4 regions of the Paenibacillus sp. J2R1T-4 genome follow, and region 2 is predicted to be linked to each of the others. Evidence: riboswitches for the same ligand, from Rfam matches in the RefSeq annotation. Region 2 holds a riboswitch; each other region holds the start of a gene.

Region 1 (5,554 bases), on a different contig from region 2:
AGCTTATTACGGGGTGCTCGAAGACGGCACCGCGGTCATTGAGATGGCGGCAGCGTCCGGCTTGCCGCTTGTGCCCGAGATGCGGCGCAACCCGCTTCAGGCTACGAGCTACGGCACGGGCGAGCTCATGCGCGACGCGCTGGACCGAGGCTGCTCGCGCATCCTGCTCGGCATCGGCGGAAGCGCCACGAACGACGGCGGCATGGGCATGGCCCAGGCGCTCGGCGTGCGCTTCATCGATGCCGCAGGACGCGAGCTCGGCACCGGCGGCCAGCAGCTCGAGCGCATCGAGCGCATCGACGTGAGCGAGCTGCACCCGCTGCTCGCCGCAGGCGAAGTGCCTGTTGACGTCTGCTGCGACGTCAAGAACCCGCTGTGCGGACCAGACGGCGCGACCGCCGTCTATGGCCCGCAAAAGGGCGCGACGCCCGCGATGATCGGGCGGCTCGATCGCGGCCTTGACCATTACGCCGTGCGCATCGCGATGCAGCTTGGCGTAATGGTCCGCGATGTGCCGGGCGCGGGCGCGGCGGGCGGGCTGGGCGCGGGCTTGCTCGCGTTCTGTCGGGCGCAGCTGAAACCCGGCATCCGCGAGGTAACCGCGCTCACGCGGTTGGACGAGACGATCAGCGGCGCTAGCCTTGTGATCACCGGCGAAGGACGCACGGACGCGCAGACCGCGTTCGGCAAAGTGCCCGCTGGCGTAGGCGCCATAGGCAAGAAACATGGCGTGCCGGTCGTGTGCTTGTCCGGCGGTCTGGGCGAGGGCGTCAGTGAGCTGTATACGCACGGCATCACAGCTCTGTTCAGCATCGCGAACCGACCGCTCACGCTGGACGAAGCGATGCGCAGCGGGACCGAGCTGCTCGAGCAAGCCGCAGAGAATATCGCGCGTCTGTATGCTTTCTCGCAGGTCTCTGCTAAATAAACCTGCTAACAAAAGAAGCGTTGCCAGCCCTCTAGAGGACTGGCAACGCTTCTTTGACGTACTATCGTACAGAAAGCTAACTTACTACACCTTGAACAAATCCACCTCGCCCTGCAGCTGATTCATTTGGAGCTGGAGACTCCGTGCTCGTTCGTTCATCTCCTCGAACTTCAGCAGCTGCAGTTCCACGCTGGCGAGAATCTCTTCGGAGCTGGCCGCTGTTTGTTCCGAGGCCGCGGACACATTCTCGATCATCATTACGATCGCGTTCTTCTTCGCTTCAAGTTGCGTCATGTTGCGCGACAGCTGCCCAATCATCCCATCCATCAATGTAATCGTATGTTTCATCGCTTCGAAGGAAGACGAGGTCGTTTCGATCGACTGCTCCTGCTGATGAGCCAGTCGGATGGCGCTGGACATCGCCTTGACAGTCTCTTCCGTCGATCGCTGCACATTAGACAACAGCTCGCGAATCTGGTCAGCGGAAGCGTTCGCCTGTTCGGACAGCTTCCTGACTTCGGCCGCTACGACAGAGAAGCCTTTGCCGTGCTCACCGGCTCGTGCGGCTTCTATCGAAGCATTCAGAGCGAGGAGGCTCGTCTGCTGCGATATTGTCGTAATGGTGTTGGCCATTTCATTAACAGCATCAATATCTTTGCGCAGCAGGTCCAGATTATGTCCCGTCTCAGCAACGATACGGGCATTCTCTGAGATCGACTGCAGCAAGCCTTCGACAGCGTGGGTGCCGTCCTCCTGTTTGTTCTGCAGGCTGTGGTTGCTATCGCTTAAGGATGCTGTTTGTTGACGATAGTCATCAATAATCCTAGCGAGCTCATGTATACCGATCATGCCATGCTCGACATCTTCGGCTTGCCTCGATGCTCCGGTTGCGACTTGCTCCATCGTGGAATTCATCTCACGCGCGATTTCTTTGGTCTCCCCCGAGATCCGATGAATATCGTCGGTTCCTAGCTTGCTGCTTACAGTCGAGCTTTTGACTTCCTTCACGATGGATTGTATCTTCTCCACAAACCGATTCATAGCTCTTGATAGCTCACCGATCTCATCTCGAGACGTGACAGGCAAGCGTTGGGTCAGATCTCCTTCCCCTTGACTAAGACCGTTCATCGAGTTTTTCAATTCATCCAACCGTTTGAACTGACGGCCCACGATTATGAATATCGTTCCGCCGCTAATCAATAAAGCTAGCAGCACAGACACAATCGTCGTCCATAAGACTCGATTCAGCACTTCAGTGGAAATCGCAAGGACCAGAATTTGACCGTTGCTTAGAGCAGAAGCATAGTACAATACTTTATGGCCTTCGTATGTAGCAGAGGTAATTAAGTCTTTTTGGCCCTGCGTAGTATTTTGAACCAGCGTTCCTAAGGCACCGTCCACTTGTTTAACTGCATCGTCACTAGAAAAGGCCAGCTTACCGTCAGCCTGAACAATGCCTATGTACAGAACCTCGTCCCCGACACGTTCCTTCAATTGCTGAATGATCGGCTTTGGACCAATTCGGTCTTCGAGCTCTGTCAGTTTGGCGCCGTCACGTCCGACTTGTACGATTCGCGGGATGCTCCAACCGCCCACCCCCACATATTTGTATACTTTCGGATCAATCGTACGAGGTTGTGCTGGCTGGACTACCACTTCTTTTTTCTTAGAGATAAGATCCATAAATTCATAGGCTTGTTGCTTGGGATCGGCGGAAAAATTAAATTTTACATCGGGTCCCGCATTCGTAAGGATCGTATTACCTTGACCGTCCGTTATCCAGATATCATCGATCTGCCCTTTCCTCGAAAGTGCGGCCACCTGATCGAAGGGCAGACCTTTTTCGACTAACAAGGACAGCAGCACAGCTTGGCTGACCATTTCCTTCTCCATCACATCTTCTGCGGTTTTGCGCGCGATCAATGCGTTTTCGATTCCGATCTTCGTCACTTCAAGGGTAGCGAAGCCTTTGCTCTTCATACTGTCCGCGGTTTGCCCGTATATGAACCATGCCATCGATATTGTGACGAGACTGATGACTATCAACACCGGCCAAATGATCTTATGCTTGAGTGAATGTAAACTCAACACCTTCAGTACCTCCTGGATGTAATAATATGTAATTTCATGGTCCTGAAGATTATAACATGATTCCTTTTACCTATGAGAGTCAAAATATGTCGATTAATTGTCTGCAACTTGCTTTCCCGCTTCATAATACGGATAATCCATACTCACTTGAACTTTTCTTGCGGCATCAGCTCCGCACAAACGCTCAACAACATAGAGACCCAAGTCGATTGATGTCGCTACACCTGCACCTGTATATACATTGCCGTCTCTCACAATTCTCTCCTTCAGAACCTCCTGGCAGTAGGGAGCTAACAGCTCGTATGCGTGCAGATTCGTTGTTGCCCGTTTTCCTTCCAGAAATCCAGCTGCTCCCAGTAACAAAGCCCCTGTGCAAACCGAAACCAGCATCTTCGCCCCAGCCGCCGTCTGCAGCCACTTGATGAACTCGGCATCGAACATGAGCTCCCTTGTACCTGGGCCCCCGGGAACGAAGACAAGATCATACCCGGACAAATCCGGCAACACGAGCCCTGCATGGATCGTCAAACCCCGCTCATCCCTGACCGTTTCCCGATCAGCGCATAGATCCCAAGTAACATCATCCATCAGTTTCAGGAATCGTAACCTCGTAATAGCGTCATAGAAACCTACAAAATCCAAAGCCGTCACTCGATCAAATAATACAAAAGCGATTTTCATCCCGTACCCTCTCCTTCGGAAATATAGTTTGCTGAAAACGAAAAAAGAGCGCATTGATCTCTCGATCAAGCACTCGCCCAGGCGTCCGGCATTCGATTCCGCTGCGCTCCCCCATGGTTCACCATGTTCCGCCAGTTGCACAGCGATTGTTTCAGTTGGGTCTATTTTATCCAATATTCTGAATATTTTCAACAATGGATTTCAAGTAACATCCTGTATCTTTTTCAACTGTGCTGTAATGGCAGCAGCGGTTCTGCTCTTTTTCCAGTCTTTATAACGCCAGCAGTTGAGTCGTAAAAGTGCAAGTCGACATATTTCCCAGGAAATAAGTGTTTCGACAGCGGATTTTGTTAGTCCTATATAACTATGTCACTTTAAAGCTTTACATTATGTTATGATGACAGCATTAGGCCTAATCGTTCTTATTTCTTTGATGCAAAGGCGGGATCACGGATGAGTGTCAAACAAAGAAGCACCTACTACACACCTGAAAAAGTAAGCAGCGTAAGGCGTAATGTTGCCAAGTATGATTGGGCGAAGCTGGAGCTGGATGAAGCTGTTTCTAAGGCGGACGTCTATATCGATCTCGGGTGGGAGCAGCTGTGGAATTTACCTGCCCCCCAAACGATCCCCCGCAGCTATGCGGTGAATCAGAAATTAGGCTGCCCGATATGCGGAGATGCTCATCATGCTTATGGTCGGTGGCCGTGGGTAGCCGATACATTGGAGCAACCATGGAAGCTGACTTGTCCCAGCTGTCAGTCTGTATTTCCTTCCAATGATTTCGCTGCTTACTATGAGAGTGCTAAGGATGAAAATGGTATTTTTCAGCCAGGACGAGGGGATAAGAAGTATCTGGTTAATAGACTGTACCCGGATCGTGACGAGAGCTGGGGTGTTGATGACGGATATGGCTGGAAGGACGAGGCAGGTGAGCAGTGGACTTTTATTGCCTTCTACTCTCATTGGAAAATATGGATCCGAATGATAGATGTGAACGGGAATCTCTTCCCGACTTCGAAGTATCCTTGGGCGCACGGTGGAATGGTAGAAACGGCTATTCTTCAATTGCGAGATGCCTATCTATATAGCGGGGAGCTGAAATATGCCCAGGCAGGAATCGTGCTGCTTGACAGAGTAGCGGATTTGTACCCTGAACTGGACACAGGGGTGTTCTCTTGGGAGAATGGTTTCCTGAATTCGCATGGGATGACAGGTCAAGGCAAAACAGTCGGAAGCATATGGGAGACTTCTATTGTTCAATCGTTTGTTAGCGCTTACGATGCATTCTATCCTGCGTTGATAGAGAGTTCGGAAGTGCTCGATTTCCTGGCTGCCAAAGCTGCGAAATACAAACTATCCAACACTAAATCCACCATGGAACTGATTCGCACGAATATCGAGGACGGAATCCTGAGACAAGTGTTTGAGGGAGTGAAGAAAGCACAGATCAGAGGAAACCATGGGATGCACCAGAATGCACTCGCGCTCGCTGCAATTGTGCTTGATGAGCCAGGGACGACGGAGGAATGGCTGGATTTTGTGTTCCGAGAAGGGAAAGCTATTCCGCCGGAAGCAGGTGGATGGGCGATAACAGGGGGCAATATGCTGCATGCTCTGGTGTGTGACGTTGACAGGGATGGCTTTGGCGATGAAGCTGCTCCTTTGTATAACAACATCTGGGTTAATGCCTACAAACAAGTAGCAGATATTATGTTCGGCTATGACCGGTATCCGCAAGGTGATTTTTATCGAAATGCCAAGTTCAGGCAGATGTTACGCGCGCATGCAGGGTTAATCATGATAGATCGATACATGCCGCAGGTTGGGGACAGCGATTCTGCCGGGAATCCT
Region 2 (5,554 bases):
CCTATCGATGGAATTGGAACCGCATTGATGAACCGAATGGTGAAGGCAGCCGGAGGGCGAGTGGTCACCGTATCCCATTAAAAGCTTGGCCAGATTTTCGAACATGTTTCCCCCTTTGTCCGCATATGTTGTTTAGGAACATAGGACAGGACCTTTGGGGGAGATTGCATGCAAGTTGTTACCGCTTCTGCTGCCGCAGGGCAGCTATTAACGATACTCATGATGGCCGTTGCGCTGGGCATGGATGCATTCTCATTGGGGATCGGCATTGGGCTCAAGGGAATACGGTTTTTGCATATTCTTAGAATAAGTTTCGTAATCGCCTTGTTCCATGTTATCATGCCATTGACGGGAATGTTCATGGGGCAATACGTAAGCACGATACTCGGAGATGTAGCTATGTTGGCCGGAGGAGGGTTGCTCCTTCTTTTAGGTGTACACATGGTGTACACCTCATTCAGCAATAAGGATACGGTCGTTATTGATTATCGCTCCATATGGGGGGTTCTCTTATTTTCACTTAGTGTGAGTATCGATTCCTTATCGGTTGGGGTATCACTTGGTCTTTTTGCCACAGATATTATTATGACGGTACTGCTGTTCGGTCTGTTTGGCGGTGTAATGTCCGTTCTGGGCTTACTGGTTGGAAGGAATGCTGGCAAATGGGCGGGACAGTACGGAGAAGCACTTGGCGGCATTATACTGATTGCTTTCGGAATCCGATTTCTAATATAAAGGGGAGAGAATCATGCGCGAGCAGCATATTTTATTCGTTTGCACCGGTAATACATGCCGCAGTCCGATGGCAGAAGGGTTATTCCGGCGAATGGCGGAGCAGGAGGGGCATTCGTGGCAAGTTCGCTCAGCAGGAGTGTCTGCTTTCGGGGGGTCACCCATATCAACACATTCGTCTACTATCCTGAGGAATAAAGGAGCCAAGGCCAAAGGGCAGTCCGACTTATTGACAGGTGACAAGATAGAATGGGCCGATCTTATTCTAACGATGACCTCATCCCATAAACAATTGGTTATGCGCCAGTTTCCGGACACGGTGGATAAAGTATTTACGCTCAAAGAATACGTTCAAGATGATCCCCGTGTATTAAGTTTAATGGCAGAGCGAGGAGAATTGGAGTCCGAGCTGCAGATTAAGCAAGTCTTGTCTCAACAAATAAGCAATGAGGATCTACGCAGGCTGGACATGCTGGAGCGCCAGTTACCAGATCCGGATATCGCCGATCCGTTCGGCGGTTCGTTACAGGATTACGAAGCTTGTGCCTTAGAAATTGAACAAGCTCTCAGGATCCTGCTTCTTAAGCTGCAAAAACAATTGTAATGCTTCATAGCAGATTTGTGCCCACACTTTTAGGTTTACTCATCAACAAAGAGGAAGCAACCCGCTTCCTCTCCCACTAAAAGACTTGTTTAATCCCTCACTTATTCAGCATGGACACGGCACGCTCCACAATTCGATTCCCCGTATCTCCAGGTATTCTGCTATTACTCGTAATACGAGGCTCGTAGCCCCCATTATTGATAGCCTCTTGGGGACATATGTATCCCACAACATGGCCGCTGCATAATTCATTGACCATTGTGAATGGAGCTTGCGATTGGGCTTTGATCTGCAGTCCGAATTCAACGAATAGTTCTGCAGGAACTCCTACGAGGGCAACGGGACCAAGCTTGAATGTTTGGACCTCAACATCCGCCTGAGTCTCACAATCAAGCGAATTCAGAAGCTCAGCGGCAAAAGCCTTGTCTATATTGGTTACTGAATCACTCTGCATAATGTCGCGGGCATCCAATACTTCTTCAGCTGCAGGGCGGCGGTAATCGATTGTGAAATATTGCTGATCCGTTTCGATCTCTAAAGTCTCTTCTGTCGAGATTTTTTCTCTCACCTTAATGACTTCCCCTGCTAGAATACGGCCCATCATCTTATAGTAATTTGGTTTTCTCCTCATTTTACCACTTACATCCAGATGGTTAATATTGCCGCTAGCCCCCATAAAGAACAGACTGACTAAGGAATCTCCGTAAGTCCCCTTAAGCACAGCACTTAGCTCACCTGGGAAGTCAGCGCAAAATTCCGTTCCTCCAACGGTATCTGTATGGCAAGTATAATTACTTATAATTCCAATGGGATTACCGGCAGCGTCATCCATTCGCACAACCAACAGTTCGGTGTCAATAGGGCCCTCAGGCTTTACGATCTCGGGGTTCAAAATACCCGGATTGGTCTTTAAGCTTCCGTCCTTCATCCAGAATCGTCGGTTAAAGGCGATGTCCCCCTCTTGCCCAATGCCGCAACCTATACGGGCCTCTTGCCGTGCATGATAGGCCGTGATGATCGCCTCCGTGGCACGCTCTGCGAGAAACTCCAAATAACCCTGATCCGCCGACAGGAAGGTGGTAGTGAATACGGGGCCCCCTGTATGCGTATGAGTCGCCGCAATCATGATCGCAGCACCGGCTATACCTACAGCCTCTTGGACTCTTCTTCTAACTTCATCCGTCACATAAGGATGGACGAATAAACTATCCAGAACGAGCAGCGCCAGAACTTTTCCTTCCGATTCAATCACACATGCTTTCGCAAACAGTCTGTCCTTGATACCTGTAGCCTTTCGGTCTTCAAAGTAACCGGGAATCGTACTTCCAAGCGTCGGAGTAATATCGATTTCGAACATGCCGCATTTCATATGTATCCTCATCCTTTCTTTTCCTAGAATGAACCCAGCCTATATTCATAATAGTCGGTTCTGGTGCCAAATTCTTTGTCATATCGATCACATATTTTGCACTTTTTGGTTAAGGCTGAATATGATGTCCATGTCTTTACACCGATTCACGAATGCGGTATGATGGAAGCAAGATGTTGGACTCGATGTAACTGGCGACAAGCGGGGATTACCCCAATGGAGCATCGAGACATACGGCCGGTCGCCTGGGCAAGAGCAACGAACGTTTTCGGACGGTCGGTTTGCTCTTTTTTTCATCTTAGCCTTCCTTTCGGTTATACTAGTACCATAAAGTCTAAGTTGAAATAACTTTGCTCTCGCAAAGCATGAAGGAGACACGAGTCCTATGAAAATCGCTATTGGAGCAGACCACGCTGGTTTCCGGTTGAAAGACGAAGTGATCGAGTTCCTGAAGAAGGAAGGGCATGAAGTCGAGGATTTTGGTTGCCATTGTGCAGATTCCATTGACTATCCTGACTACGCTTTACCCGTATGTGAACAAGTCGTAGAAGGCACAGCAGACCGAGGCATTCTCATTTGCGGTACTGGGATTGGGATGTCGATCGCAGCGAACAAGGTAAAAGGTATTCGTTGCGCACTCGTGCATGATCTATTCTCGGCCAAAGCTACAAGAGAGCATAATAACTCCAATGTGTTGGCTATGGGGGAGCGGGTAATCGGTCCGGGTGTTGCTATTGAAATCATAAAAGTATGGTTGGACACAGCTTTCTCTGAAGGACCCCGCCATATTAACCGCATCCAGAAAATCAAAAACTTGGAAGATCGTTCGGTATGATTACTCAACAAGTGGAGCAGGTATTACGCGAGCTTGTACAGGCGGGCGGTATCGGTCTGGGGCAAATAGTCGTAATAGGCACCAGCACAAGTGAAGTCGTGGGCCAGCATATTGGAACAGCAGGAACGGAAGATGTGGCGCAGGCGATTTTCCACGCTGTCGAGAACGTCCGTCAAGAGGTTGGGTTCCAGCCCGCCTATCAATGCTGCGAGCATCTGAATCGCGCACTAGTGATTGAGCGTGATCTGTTTCACTTGCACCCTACGCTTGAGGAAGTGTCGGCCGTGCCGGTTAGACAAGCGGGAGGATCCATGGCTGCTTATGCTTTTCGCCATTTGTCTAATCCATGTTTGGTCGAATCGATTCAAGCGCATGCAGGTCTTGATATCGGGGACACGTTCATCGGGATGCATCTCCGTCGTGTAGCCGTTCCAGTCCGACCCTCGATCCGTACAATCGGACAGGCGCATGTTACGATGGCTTATACCCGGCCGAGATTGATCGGTGGAGTGCGAGCTGTATATATAGTCGAACAAGAAGTTTAATTATACACATTCATCATACTGTGGGAGGAATTATTGAAATGGAAAATTTACGCAAATCGGATCCGAAAATTCTAGAAGCGATTCAACTGGAGAGAGGCCGCCAGCAAGATAAAATCGAGCTTATTGCCTCTGAGAACTTTGTTAGCGAAGCTGTCATGGAGGCCATGGGCACTGTATTGACGAATAAATATGCGGAAGGCTACCCGGGAAAACGTTATTATGGCGGCTGTGAATATGTAGACATCGTAGAGACCATTGCTCGTGATCGTGCAAAAGAGCTATTCGGTGCAGAGCATGCGAACGTACAGCCTCACTCCGGCGCGCAAGCGAATTTAGCCGTATATTTGGCCGCTCTTAATCCGGGAGATACGGTTCTGGGTATGAACTTGGCTCACGGTGGTCACTTGACACACGGAAGTCCGGTCAATGCATCAGGATTGCTATACAACTTCGTGGCTTACGGTGTTAACGAGAAGGATTTCCGCATTGATTATGATGAAGTCCGCAAGCTTGCATTCAAGCACAAGCCAAGAATGATCGTAGCGGGCGCAAGTGCGTATCCGCGTATTATTGATTTTGCAACGCTTGGCCAAATTGCAAATGATGTTGGCGCGTTATTCATGGTTGACATGGCGCATATCGCTGGATTGGTAGCTTCTGGTCTTCATCCAAGCCCGGTTCCTCATGCTCATTTTGTTACTACAACTACACACAAGACGCTTCGCGGCCCTCGCGGAGGTATGATTCTATGCCGCAAATCCTGGGCGCAAGCGATCGATAAAGCCGTATTCCCTGGAACACAGGGCGGACCTCTAATGCATGTGATCGCCGCGAAGGCTGTCGCTTTCGGTGAGGCGCTTCAACCTGAATTTGCGACTTACAGCCGCAATGTAATAAGCAATGCGCAAGTGCTTGCAGAAGCGTTGGCAGCGGAAGGGTTGAATGTTGTATCCGGCGGCACGGACAATCACCTGATGATGGTCGACCTCCGCAACATCAACATCAGCGGTAAAGATGCGGAGCATGTACTTGATGAAATAGGCGTCACGGTGAACAAGAATGCCATTCCATTCGATCCAACAAGCCCGTTCGTAACAAGCGGAATCCGCATTGGTACCCCTGCAGCGACAAGCCGCGGTTTTGATGCGGAGGCTATGAAGCAAATTGCCAAGATTATTGGCATGACGCTTAAGAATCCGAAGGATGAGGCTATTCTTAACGAAGCTCGCGGCTTGGTGAAACAATTGACTAGCCGATTCCCTATGTACGAGAACCTTGGGTATTAAGTTTTTGCAGCACTAGAGGGCAGCTAACGCTGACCCTCTTTTTTTGATAAAAGGTTGTCGTGTAAATGTATCGTGCAACGCATAAAATACAATGCTATAATAGGACGGTATTTGCCTTCAACGTAGTTAAAGTCTATGCTTACGAAGAAACGTTACCTCGGTAAAGCTGTAGGAGGATTCCCC
Region 3 (5,554 bases), on a different contig from region 2:
ATATGGGGTTTATGTAAATCCGATTGCTGAGACACTGGAAGCCTTATACGAGCCTGGCGCGCTTATTTTAAGCGGACAAGATTTTACTGAAATCGAGAAGATTGTTGCCGCAGGTAAACCAGTTATTGTATGGAACACAGACTCCTTCTACCCTGCCAATGAAAAGATAACCTGGTTGACACCCGAAGGCAAGGAAATATCGGCCTCGTTAAATGAACATTGCGTGGTGATTGTAGGATTTGATGATCAATATGTTTACTTGAATAACCCTATGGATGCGAGAAAGGGGCAGCAAGTAGGGAAACAAGCCTTCATTGAGGCTTGGGAACAGATGGGAAGTCAAGCGCTGACTTACGCAGAGTAAGACGCTTGATCCGGCTTTCGGCTAGCCGAGAACAAATTGCTCAGGTGCAGTCAAGTCAAATCAAGTTCGCCTGACATCCTTCTGAAGGTTGTCTTTCTTTCGAACTAATGTCTGATAGACCCAGACGGCATTCACAACTAACAGCGCACTGGCGATATAGAAAATACCTCGGATGCCTATAAAAGCGGATAATGCTCCCCCAACGATTGGTCCAATCATGTTACCCAGACTGAGAAAGCTGCTGTTGAAACTATAGGCGCGGCTCTCCATCCCATCAGGCGTGAATTTACGAATTAACGCATTAACGGAAGGGAGCAGCCCTCCCATGAAGATCCCGAGCATGAAACGAACGGCGAAGAGCTGCCATACATTCAGCACCAATGCTTGCGGGATGAATGTAAGAGCCGAACCGATTAATGAGAATAGCAATATTTTGACTTGCCCAATACGATCACCCAATCGTCCTAGAAGCGGAGAGGCGATCATATTAGAGATGCCTGTAATTGACCCGACTAATCCGGCGAAGAAAGCTAGATATTCACCCTTGCCGTGAAGCTCCTGCACGAACAATGGCATTAACGGCATCGAACTTAACAAGGAGAATTGAATAAGCAAGGTGACGGTGAAAAGCGCCATTAATTGCGGAATCCCGCTTAATTCCTTGAACCCTGCAATAATCGAGACACTTGGTTTCCTTGCAGCATCCGCCAGGTTGAAGTTCTCTTTGACGACGAATAACGCTAACATCGATGCGATAAAGAGCAATCCGCCCGTAATGTAGAATATGGGACGGAAGCCAATCCACTCTGCTAGCAGTCCCCCCATTAAAGGACCCAGAATCGTGCCGGCGACTCCTCCTGATTGGAGGGTCCCCATTGCAAAGCCCATACGATTCTTAGGTGCAGTCGCTGACATTAAGGCAACAGCCGCCGGGACGTACCCAGCAATCGTGCCGTTAAGAATACGCAAGAAGAGTAGGTGCCACACATTGCCTGCCAGTCCCATTAAGGCCATGACGATAGCCATCCCGAAGCCGGATCGAAGCAGCATCACCTTACGTCCATAACGATCGGCTAACTTTCCCCATAACGGCTGGAAAAAGAACGAAGTGATGAAGTTTCCGGCGAACACTAAGCCTGCCCAGAAGGATACTTTATTCGGATCCGTAATGCCCAATTCTTGAATATATAAAGGTAAGAAAGGAATAACCATCGTCATTCCAGCCATTACCAAAAACTGACCGAACCATAGTACGATCAGATTAAGTTTCCAGTTTGCCATTAAGTTGCCTCCAGGTGTTCCATGATGCATGCTTTATTATAGCATTAACGATGGACAATCATACAAGTTATTTGGTATTGTATGGGTATTACATAAGACATACTTACGATTACGGTCTGGGTAACTGGCGAAGCGTGGAGTACCACGGGGGAGCCCTGACTGTCATAATACCGTTCGCCTGGGTAGAGTATTTGGAGCTGACTTGAGGCCTGCTAATGCAGGAAGCCGTCAACTTGGAATGCTTTTTTTTGTGTTTCTGGATCATCTCACACAATGAAGGAGAGGATTAGGAATGAGTATTCAATTGCGAGGAAAAGCTGTTGCCGAGGAACGTTATGAAATTGTAAAAGGTAAGCTTGAGCTGCTGCGGCAGAAGAATGAGACGATTAATCTGGCTGTGCTCCTGGTAACAGGCGATCCAGCTTCGGCTTATTATGTGCAGGCCAAGCGACGAATTGCGGAAAGGCTTGGGATTGGATTTCATTTATATGAATTCAGCCCGGCATGTTTGGAGACAGAGTTGATTAATTGTATTCAACAATTGAACGAAGATCGTTCCATTCATGGCATCATGCTGGAGCTGCCGTTACCGCGCCATATTGCTACGGCACGAATAACAGAATTGCTGTCTCCCTGCAAGGATGTAGATGGCGTAACTCCAGCAAATAAGCTGGCACTGCTCACAGGTGCTCCAGGTCTTGTACCTGCAACACCACAAGCTTGTATTATGCTGGCCCAACATTACGGATATCCACTAGAGGGTCGCAATGTAACTCTAGTTGGCCGTGGACAAACGGTCGGGATGCCGCTATTTCATCTATTACAGCGAGAAAATGCAACAGTCACTGTCTGTCATTCTAGAACACCGAATATCAAGCATCACCTAGCACATGCAGACCTCGTTTTCGTAGCGGTCGGCTCCCCGGGGATTATCAACCAAGAAATGACTCATGAACGTCATGTCATTATTGATGCAGGCATCAATGAGCTGCCTGATGGTTCAATCGTCGGAGATGTTGAGGCTTCAGTAGGTGAGATTATTGCGGCCTTTACTCCTACACCAGGCGGCGTGGGATCGCTGACAACCGCGATCTTATTCGAAAATGTGCTAAAGGCATACGAAATGAAAGCAACTATGGAAGTGCAGGGAGGAATGAACGATGAGTGAGACCAATCAGCCGCAGCTGGATCATAGTATTCGATCTTTTCTGCAATCAGCGAGTGCAGCAAAACCGACACCAGGGGGAGGAAGCATAGCAGCACTTGTAGGTGCGTTAGGTGCTTCCATGGCCGCAATGGCCGCTAACTTTTCTACTGGTGCGAGGTTCAGCTCGATATCAGAACAAGTGGACGATGCTTTAAGACATTTACAACAAACGGATAGGGATTGCGAGGATTTACTCGAGGCAGATATTGTTTCCTTTGAGCGGTACATGACAGCAATGAAATTACCCCAAGTGACAGAGGAGCAAAAAGAAATACGCAAGCAAGCAATTCTTACAGCGTCCATGGAAGCTGTTTCTATACCTCTTCGTTTGATGGAAGTGTGTCTAGAGGCATTGAGAGTAACGGAAGTGTTAGCGCCTCTTGCCAATAAGAACGTCATCTCCGATCTAGGAATTGGGGCATTACTATTCGAGGCTTCAGCTCAATCCGCGTTGCTTACAGTGGACATCAATCTGGCTGCGATGCAGGCTTCTGAGCTGCGCAGTGAATATAAACATAAGAGTGAAGGCCTGATAAGTGACATCGTGCGACTGAAGGACAATATCGTCCAACAGGTTAGACAGCGGATCATGCAATAGGAACGGAAATATAGTCCAATAAAACGCAAGACAAAACATCCATACTATGGTAATTTGTTCGGAGAAGCTTAACAAAATGACTATCTGGATTATTTATCTCGACTGGGCGACAAGTTCCACATCACGTTCGAGCATAATCCTGCAAAAGTGTCCAGGGAGGAGCTTGCTCAATGTTACGAGTGTGCCGCCTTGCTTATTCAAAAAAGATTGGAGATCACAACTACTCATGAGTAAACCGAACATAGCTCTCTTCGCGTCACATAATGGTTCGAATGTCCAAGCTATTCTTGATGCATGCCAAGCAGGTATTCTGGAAGCTCAAGTATGTGCAGTGATCAGCAATAATTCAGGCTCCTACGCTTTGGAACGGGCTCGACTCCACGATGTACCGGCCTTCCACTTAAGCTCAAAAGCATATCCGGACGAGCAGGATCTGGATGAAGCAATCTTGCGAACCTTATCTGAACAGGATGCGGACTGGATTGTTCTCGCAGGGTATATGAAGAAGTTAGGTCCAAAGACATTAGGGCGTTACTCGAATAAGGTGGTTAATACGCATCCCTCCTTGCTTCCTAAGTTCGGCGGGCACGGCATGTTCGGGATGTTTGTTCATGAAGCGGTTCTGGCAGCAGGCGAGAAGGTTACAGGCATTACGGTTCATCTGGTAAATGAAGAGTATGATGAGGGACCGATCATTGCACAGAGTGAAGTGCCCGTCTTGGCAGGAGATACGGTTGAGACTCTAAGCGCAAGAGTGCAGGAGAGGGAACGCGAATTTTATGTCGAGACCATTAATAAGCTTTGCCGGGGAAACTATCAGAACAAATGATGCAACTGTTACGTAACGTATTGTAGCCTCTAATCTATCGAAATCTGCTATAATAGACTATGATATTCGACGATGGGGAGTTACAGATGAGAGAATCCAGAACAGAAAGACATAAGAACAGCAAACAAAAAACCCGTATATGGGGACGTAAACAATTTGTGCCTTATGCAGCCTTGCTCCTGTTAGCCGTATTCATTCTAACGGTGTGGGCGATGACGAATCGTGATCCGGGAGGGCAGACCGCCCAACCAGAACCGACTCTGGCTAAGCCTAGTCCCGGAACCAATTCGGACAATAAGCCAAGTATCACTCCAAGTCCCAGCAGCCCTAAGCTACCAGATAGCAGTAAAGAGACTGCCATGCCCAGTGCAACTCCTACTCCAGCTCCAACAACCACTACTACCCCTGCACCTGGCGGAAATGGGAATTCGAGCGGCGGGACGGGCAACACCGGTGCAGTAACATGGCCTGGTGATGACTCGCGGGTGAGGCTGTCCTTCGTGGGAGACGTGATATTCGCAAGCACCGTTGAGTACATATTGCAGGACAAAGGTTTCGATTATCCTTATTCGAGTGTAAAGCCTTTTCTGCAAGAGGCTGATCTTACTATTGCTAACCTCGAAAGTCCGATAACGAAACGCGGTGACGAGCAGAAGAAAGAGTATGTGTACCGATCACCTCCTGAAGCTTTACCGGCTTTCAAGGAAGCGGGCTTCGATCTGGTCAATCTGGCGAACAATCATATTTTGGATTATGGAGTAGAAGGTTTGTTAGATACATTCGACAATCTGGATAAAGCCGGTCTGAAGAGGGTAGGCGCAGGCCGCAATGTCAAAGAAGCGTTCCAGCCCGTTGTGATCGAGAAGAAAGGGATGAAGATTGCTTTTGTTTCTTTCAGTAAAGTGGTTCCTACTGCTGATTGGAAGGCTGGTAAATATCCTGATGGCAAGGATCGGCCAGGAGTAGCGGACACATATGCACTGGAGATGCCTCTCGAATCGATTCGACAAGCCAAAAGTATGGCGGATATTGTAATCGTAATTGCTCATTGGGGAGTGGAGCGTAATGATCTGCCGGAGGCTTACCAGAAAGAATACGCAAGAAAATACATTGACGCGGGAGCGGACCTGATTATCGGCGGACACCCGCATGTCCTGCAAGGCTTTGAGTCTTACAAGGGAAAGTGGATTGCCTATAGCCTGGGTAATTTCTTGTTCACGACTAGATCCGATGCGCCCAAAACATGGGATTCTACCGTGCTCCAAGCTTCCTGCT
Region 4 (5,554 bases), on a different contig from region 2:
CCCCCATTCCATACACTTCCACGGCATCCACCCTACTGAGATGGATGGGCTGGAAGCCATTATGCCCGGGAAATCTTTTACTTATGAATTCGAGGCTAAGCCGGCAGGTATGCAAGTATACCATTGCCATGTGGCACCGCTCGCACGACACATTCACAAGGGACTATATGGAAACTTCATTATTGATCCCAAGAAACCAAGAGCTGCAGCAAAAGAATTCAATATGGTGATGAATGGTTTTGACCTTGATCTAGATGGGGAAAACGAGGTTTATACCGTGAATGGCTATGCATTTGCCTATCAACAAGAGCCGATTAAGGTGAAAGCTGGGGAACTTGTCCGTATATACTTAAGCAATTTAACCGAGTTCGATTTGATCAATTCCTTCCATTTGCACTCCAATTATTTTAACTATTATCCGACGGGAGCAGATCCGGAAGCGCGTCCTAATTTTACCGATACCATTATGCAGTGCCAGGGCGAAAGAGGTATTCTTGAAATTGTATTTCCGATTCCCGGCCGTTACATGTTTCATGCGCATCAGAGTGAGTTTGCCGAACTAGGTTGGATGGGCTTTTTCCAAGCTGAATAGAGAGGAGGTTATCTATCATGAGCGACTTACAAACAAATTTAACGAATAATCCAAGGATGAGTAAATCTAATGGAAAACTAATCCTGTGGGCTGTATTACCTGCTATCCTGTTGATTGCCCTAATTACCGCAATTGCCATGTTGGGGACGGGGGTCAAGAATGAACCAGCTGCACCTATTGAAGTACTAAACATCGAGAAAATTAAACTCACGGATGATGGTTTTGTTGTAAAAGTGCTGAATTCTGGTCCAGAAGAGGTCACGATTGCACAAGTCGTAGTAGACGGTTCTTTTTGGAATGCAACCTTTGAACCTAGTGACAAATTAGGACGTTTCGATTCAAGTACAGTCTCCATCCCTTACCCCTGGGTAGAAGGGGATCCGCATGAAATCAAATTCATTACTAGTAACGGGCTCATCTTCGTGGGTGAAGTGGCTGCTGCAACCAAAACACCTGTGGCCGAGGCTGGACGATTTTTACAGTATGCTTTAATTGGATTTTATGTGGGAGTCATTCCTGTTGGGCTCGGTCTGTTATGGTTTCCCTTTATGAGGAGATTCTCATCTAAAGGGATGCAGGCGATCCTTGCATTTACAGTCGGGTTATTAGTTTTCTTGTTCGTGGATACGATTGAAGAAGGATTTGAAATGGCAGGGGCTGCTCCTGGAGTATTTCAGGGCACAGGTCTAGTCTGGTTTGGTGCATTACTCAGTTTCTTATTCTTGATAGCAGTTGATCAAATGAATGAACGCAAGTTGAAAAACGGGGCAGAGGGGAAACAAATATCCTATAAGCTTGCAACAGGGATCGGACTACACAATTTTGGAGAAGGACTTGCAATAGGCGTTGCATTTGCTGTCGGAGAAGCAGCTCTTGGAACATTCCTGATCATAGGGTTTACACTCCATAACATAACCGAAGGAGTAGGTATTGCGGCTCCATTACTTAAAGATCGACCGACCTGGCGAACATTCGCATTACTTGCCCTCATCGCCGGTGCACCGGCAATCCTAGGAACGTGGACAGGCGGATTTTTGTTTAATCCAACCTTTGCAGCACTTTTCTTTGGAATTGGCGCAGGGGCTATCCTGCAGGTAATTGTCGTTATCTCTAAAATGATATGGAAAGAATCTGCCGAAAAGGGTTATGCTGCAGTTTCATGGCTTAATTTCAGTGGAGTAACTGTCGGTATCTTGTTTATGTATGCGACGGCGATGCTTGTGAAATTTTAGAATGGAGCCGTTAATAGATAGAGAGTCATGGAGTATCTCATGAGTGTACGAATACTTCCTAAGGATGCAAATTGATTTTCTACCAAGCCTTTGAAAGTGTGAAGCGATATTGCAATTCTCCAAAGATTTCAGTATGATCTACCTAACAACTTAAATATTTGTGTGTGACTGGCGGAGCATGGGGAACCATGAGGGAGCACATAGATCGAATAAGCCGTACGCCTGGGCAAAGGTAAGGAGATTTTTTCCTTACCTCTTTTATTTTTCTTCGCGAGATGTACAAAAATAGGATGAATTGAGGGACGAACCGATGTTTAGTACAAAAAAAATAATGTTGTTGGGCTCAGGAGAATTGGGAAAGGAAGTCATCATAGAAGCTCAACGCTTAGGCGTGGAGACAGTTGCAGTAGACCGCTATGCGCATGCACCTGCCATGCAGGTCGCCCACCGCAGTTACGTAATCGATATGCTGGATCAGGAGCAACTGCGGGAAATTATCGAAAAGGAGAAGCCGGACCTCATTGTACCTGAGATAGAGGCTTTAGCAACTTCAGAACTAGTGAAATTAGAGGCAGAAGGGTATCGCGTTATCCCTACAGCCCGGGCAGCGAAGCTTACGATGGATCGCGAAGGGATTCGTCGGCTTGCCTCAGAAAAGCTGGGGCTGCGTACGGCCGGCTACAAATTCGCCGATACGTACGAGCAATTCTTACAAGCCGTGAAGGAGACGGGCTACCCTTGCGTCGTCAAGCCTCTCATGAGTTCATCGGGAAAAGGGCAGAGCGTTTGTCGTGAAGAGAGGGACTCTGAGCAGTGCTGGAATATCGCAATGGAAGGCGGGCGAGTACAGAACGGGCGCGTTATAATCGAAGAATTTATTAACTTCCAGTCGGAGATAACGCTGCTGACGGTTCGTTCGGTGAGCGGGACGAGCTTCTGCGCTCCAATCGGGCATATTCAGGAAAGCGGGGATTACATCGAATCCTGGCAGCCCCATGAGATGACAGATCGCCAGATCGAAGAAGCGAAGCATATCGCGAAGTCGATTACGGACGAGCTTGGCGGATATGGTCTGTTCGGTGTAGAGCTATTCCTGACTGAGGACAAGGTGTACTTCAGCGAAGTTTCACCACGGCCTCACGATACGGGGTTAGTGACGTTGGTGACGCAAAATCTTTCCGAATTCGCGATACACGTCCGCGCTATACTGGGGTATCCGGTCCCGGAGATCGTGTTGATCACGCCGGGCGCCAGTCGCCCGCTGAAAGTGGGACGTGAGTTGGAAAACTATCGCATAAATGGAGTGGACCAGGCGCTGTCCGTTCCAAACACCCAGTTGCGTATCTTCGGCAAACCTGTCACGAAGGAAGGACGGCGCATGGCTGTAGCATTATCTTCGGGCTCCACGGTCGAGGAGGCACGTGATCGCGCGACTCAGGCATTGAAGAAGCTTAGCGTTGACGAAGCATAGATTTACGCTATGTGAAGTGAAGATTTCTCAAAGGACACAAGCTTGATGAAACCGATTCTTCCTTTTTTAACAAATGAGTAACAATAGTCTAGGAGTTGCCTTGTGGCGGCTCCTTTTTTATGTTGATTGAAAATGCTGATAAGTATATACACCGCCGACATCAATCGGTGGTCTTCTCTGCTTACGGGTGAGATGTTAATTATGCAAAGCTTAGCTCATTCGAGTACAAAACATTTTTTTTATAATATTCATTGACAGGAATATTCCTTGAATGGTATATTGTGTTTGTGAGTACGGTAAATAACAAGCGAATTGAGGTGGCCTGAGATGACTGAAATTGGAAGTATAGCCCGCGCCGTACCCTTTGTAATAACGGATCCATTAAAGGAACATCCGAATCATGGATATAACAACATTTAGTGCACTTGCCGAACCCAACCGTTTACGTATTGTAGAGCTCCTGCTTGACGGTCCATTGACAGTAGGGGATATCGCCGATCGTCTTCAACTCCGTCAGCCTCAGGCTTCGAAGCATCTGCGTGTCCTGTTGGAGGCTGGGCTTGTCGAGGTACAAGCTGTCGCCAATCGCCGGAACTACAAGCTCCGATTGGAGCAGTTCCAAGCACTGGACGCTTGGCTTAAAACCTACAGAAGTGTATTGAATGAACGATTCGACAATCTGGAGAATTATTTGCAGAAGCTTCAATCGAAGACAAACAAAACTAATAACTAATTTCAGGAGGAACTTTCAATGTCGAACAAAATGAGTGTCAAGGTAGAGGGACAGGAAATTATTTTGGAGCGTGTATTTGATGCTCCGCGCGAGCTCGTATTCAAAGCATTCTCAGAGGCTGAGCATCTGAAACACTGGTGGGGGCCTCGTGGATGGACGCTTACGGTTTGCAACGTCGATTTTCGTCCAGGCGGCATCTGGCATTACTGCATGAAGTGTATCGATGAGAACCAAGGGGATTTTTACGGATTCGAATCTTGGGGCAAAGCGGTCTACAAGGAAATTGAAGAGGCTGAGAAGATCGTATACGTCGACTACTTCTCGGATGCCGAAGGGAATGAAGCGGAAGGGATGCCTTCAACTCTGGTTACGATGACATTCGTCGAGCACGAAGGAAAGACGAAGCTTGTCAGCCGTGGTGAATACGCTTCCGCCGAAGCTCTCAAAACCGTCATGGAAATGGGGATGGAGCAAGGAATTACTGAGACTTGGGATCGTCTGGAAGAGCATTTGCAATCGATACAATAACCACTTCATCAGATTCCTTACACTATCAGGTATCGATATTTCATTACCGAAGGGCTGCCGTGTGGCAGTCCTTCGCTTTTCTGTTGTACTAATTAGATGTAACGGTATCCATGATGAAATAGCCATATTGTTAGTAATAATTACCCTTGCTTACGTTGCTTCTCAACAACTCATATGTAATGATTTAATTATTAGGGAGAGGTCAATTAAACAGTTGTTGGATGCATATGAACAAAGTTAGTATGCTCATTGTGTATAGTCGGGCTTGCACCCACAGGCATAAGAGGGTATCGTAAAGGTCAGGAAGGGGATAGGAATCCTATGCTGGAACCGGGGAGAACGTACAATACGGCGGTGGAAGTGACGCTCGAAGTAATCGGAGGCAAGTGGAAGCCGGTAATTTTGTTCCATCTCACGTTCGGTAAGAAACGCAATGGCGAGCTGATGAATCTAATGCCTTCGGTCACACAAAAAGTGCTAACGCAACAATTGCGGGAACTGGAGGAGGACGGTGTAGTTAACCGTATTTCATACAACCAGGTGCCGCCAAAAGTTGAGTATGAGCTGACGGAGTATGGTTGGAGCTTGAAAGAAATTCTCCATCTGATGTGCAAATGGGGAGATACGCATGTTGAGCGTGTTTACGGTGATAAGGCCAAAATCTTGGCCGGGCCCCCACTAGTGGACGGAGCATGATTTGTTATAAAGCAGAAACCGGTCTGTAGACTTCAGAGGCCGGTTTCTTGTATGTCGCATTGGGTCAGTCAGGGGATGAGCTTGCGTCGACGAAATTCATCGAATACGTTAAAAAACATCTCTTCTGTATTAATAAAGTCGTGGAAGCCGAAACGGCGCGCCTTTGTGCCGTCAGCAAAAAAATCGTAATCCCAGGAAAAAACAAAGTCCCCAAAACGCCAGGAAGAGACGTCCTCGTAGCTGTTATTCACCAAAGCATGCTTCTCCACCATGGCGTTCCATAGCCCCTCTTTGTCAGCCAT

The links. Region 2 has a riboswitch for ZMP and ZTP ahead of rpiB (ribose 5-phosphate isomerase B). Riboswitches for the same ligand answer to the same signal wherever they lie in the genome.
Region 1: it holds a riboswitch for ZMP and ZTP, as region 2 does, so the genes downstream of both, AC58QD_RS24430 (DJ-1/PfpI family protein) here and rpiB (ribose 5-phosphate isomerase B) in region 2, are expected to answer to the same signal.
Region 3: it holds a riboswitch for ZMP and ZTP, as region 2 does, so the genes downstream of both, AC58QD_RS18385 (bifunctional 5,10-methylenetetrahydrofolate dehydrogenase/5,10-methenyltetrahydrofolate cyclohydrolase) here and rpiB (ribose 5-phosphate isomerase B) in region 2, are expected to answer to the same signal.
Region 4: it holds a riboswitch for ZMP and ZTP, as region 2 does, so the genes downstream of both, purT (phosphoribosylglycinamide formyltransferase 2) here and rpiB (ribose 5-phosphate isomerase B) in region 2, are expected to answer to the same signal.

The regions. Positions count from the first base shown of each region.
Region 1 covers NZ_JCAUBA010000017.1:153,930-159,483, forward strand. Annotated here, with positions in the region: gene AC58QD_RS24420 (glycerate kinase family protein) at 1-928, shown strand, start outside; gene AC58QD_RS24425 (methyl-accepting chemotaxis protein) at 1,013-3,019, opposite strand; gene AC58QD_RS24430 (DJ-1/PfpI family protein) at 3,113-3,700, opposite strand; ZMP/ZTP riboswitch at 3,769-3,849, opposite strand; gene AC58QD_RS24435 (heparinase II/III domain-containing protein) at 4,154-5,554, shown strand, end outside.
Region 2 covers NZ_JCAUBA010000018.1:18,183-23,736, forward strand. Annotated here, with positions in the region: gene AC58QD_RS24540 (L-threonylcarbamoyladenylate synthase) at 1-81, shown strand, start outside; gene AC58QD_RS24545 (manganese efflux pump MntP) at 169-735, shown strand; gene AC58QD_RS24550 (low molecular weight protein arginine phosphatase) at 749-1,336, shown strand; gene AC58QD_RS24555 (neutral/alkaline non-lysosomal ceramidase N-terminal domain-containing protein) at 1,434-2,705, opposite strand; ZMP/ZTP riboswitch at 2,883-2,963, shown strand; gene rpiB (ribose 5-phosphate isomerase B) at 3,091-3,540, shown strand; gene AC58QD_RS24565 (TIGR01440 family protein) at 3,537-4,085, shown strand; gene glyA (serine hydroxymethyltransferase) at 4,124-5,371, shown strand.
Region 3 covers NZ_JCAUBA010000010.1:224,254-229,807, forward strand. Annotated here, with positions in the region: gene AC58QD_RS18375 (C39 family peptidase) at 1-364, shown strand, start outside; gene AC58QD_RS18380 (MFS transporter) at 425-1,645, opposite strand; ZMP/ZTP riboswitch at 1,756-1,836, shown strand; gene AC58QD_RS18385 (bifunctional 5,10-methylenetetrahydrofolate dehydrogenase/5,10-methenyltetrahydrofolate cyclohydrolase) at 1,938-2,813, shown strand; gene AC58QD_RS18390 (cyclodeaminase/cyclohydrolase family protein) at 2,806-3,450, shown strand; gene purN (phosphoribosylglycinamide formyltransferase) at 3,677-4,279, shown strand; gene AC58QD_RS18400 (CapA family protein) at 4,366-5,554, shown strand, end outside.
Region 4 covers NZ_JCAUBA010000001.1:128,917-134,470, reverse strand. Annotated here, with positions in the region: gene AC58QD_RS00620 (multicopper oxidase domain-containing protein) at 1-592, shown strand, start outside; gene AC58QD_RS00615 (ZIP family metal transporter) at 610-1,824, shown strand; ZMP/ZTP riboswitch at 1,979-2,059, shown strand; gene purT (phosphoribosylglycinamide formyltransferase 2) at 2,135-3,295, shown strand; gene AC58QD_RS00605 (ArsR/SmtB family transcription factor) at 3,696-4,028, shown strand; gene AC58QD_RS00600 (SRPBCC domain-containing protein) at 4,047-4,556, shown strand; gene AC58QD_RS00595 (winged helix-turn-helix transcriptional regulator) at 4,878-5,252, shown strand; gene AC58QD_RS00590 (SDR family oxidoreductase) at 5,321-5,554, opposite strand, start outside.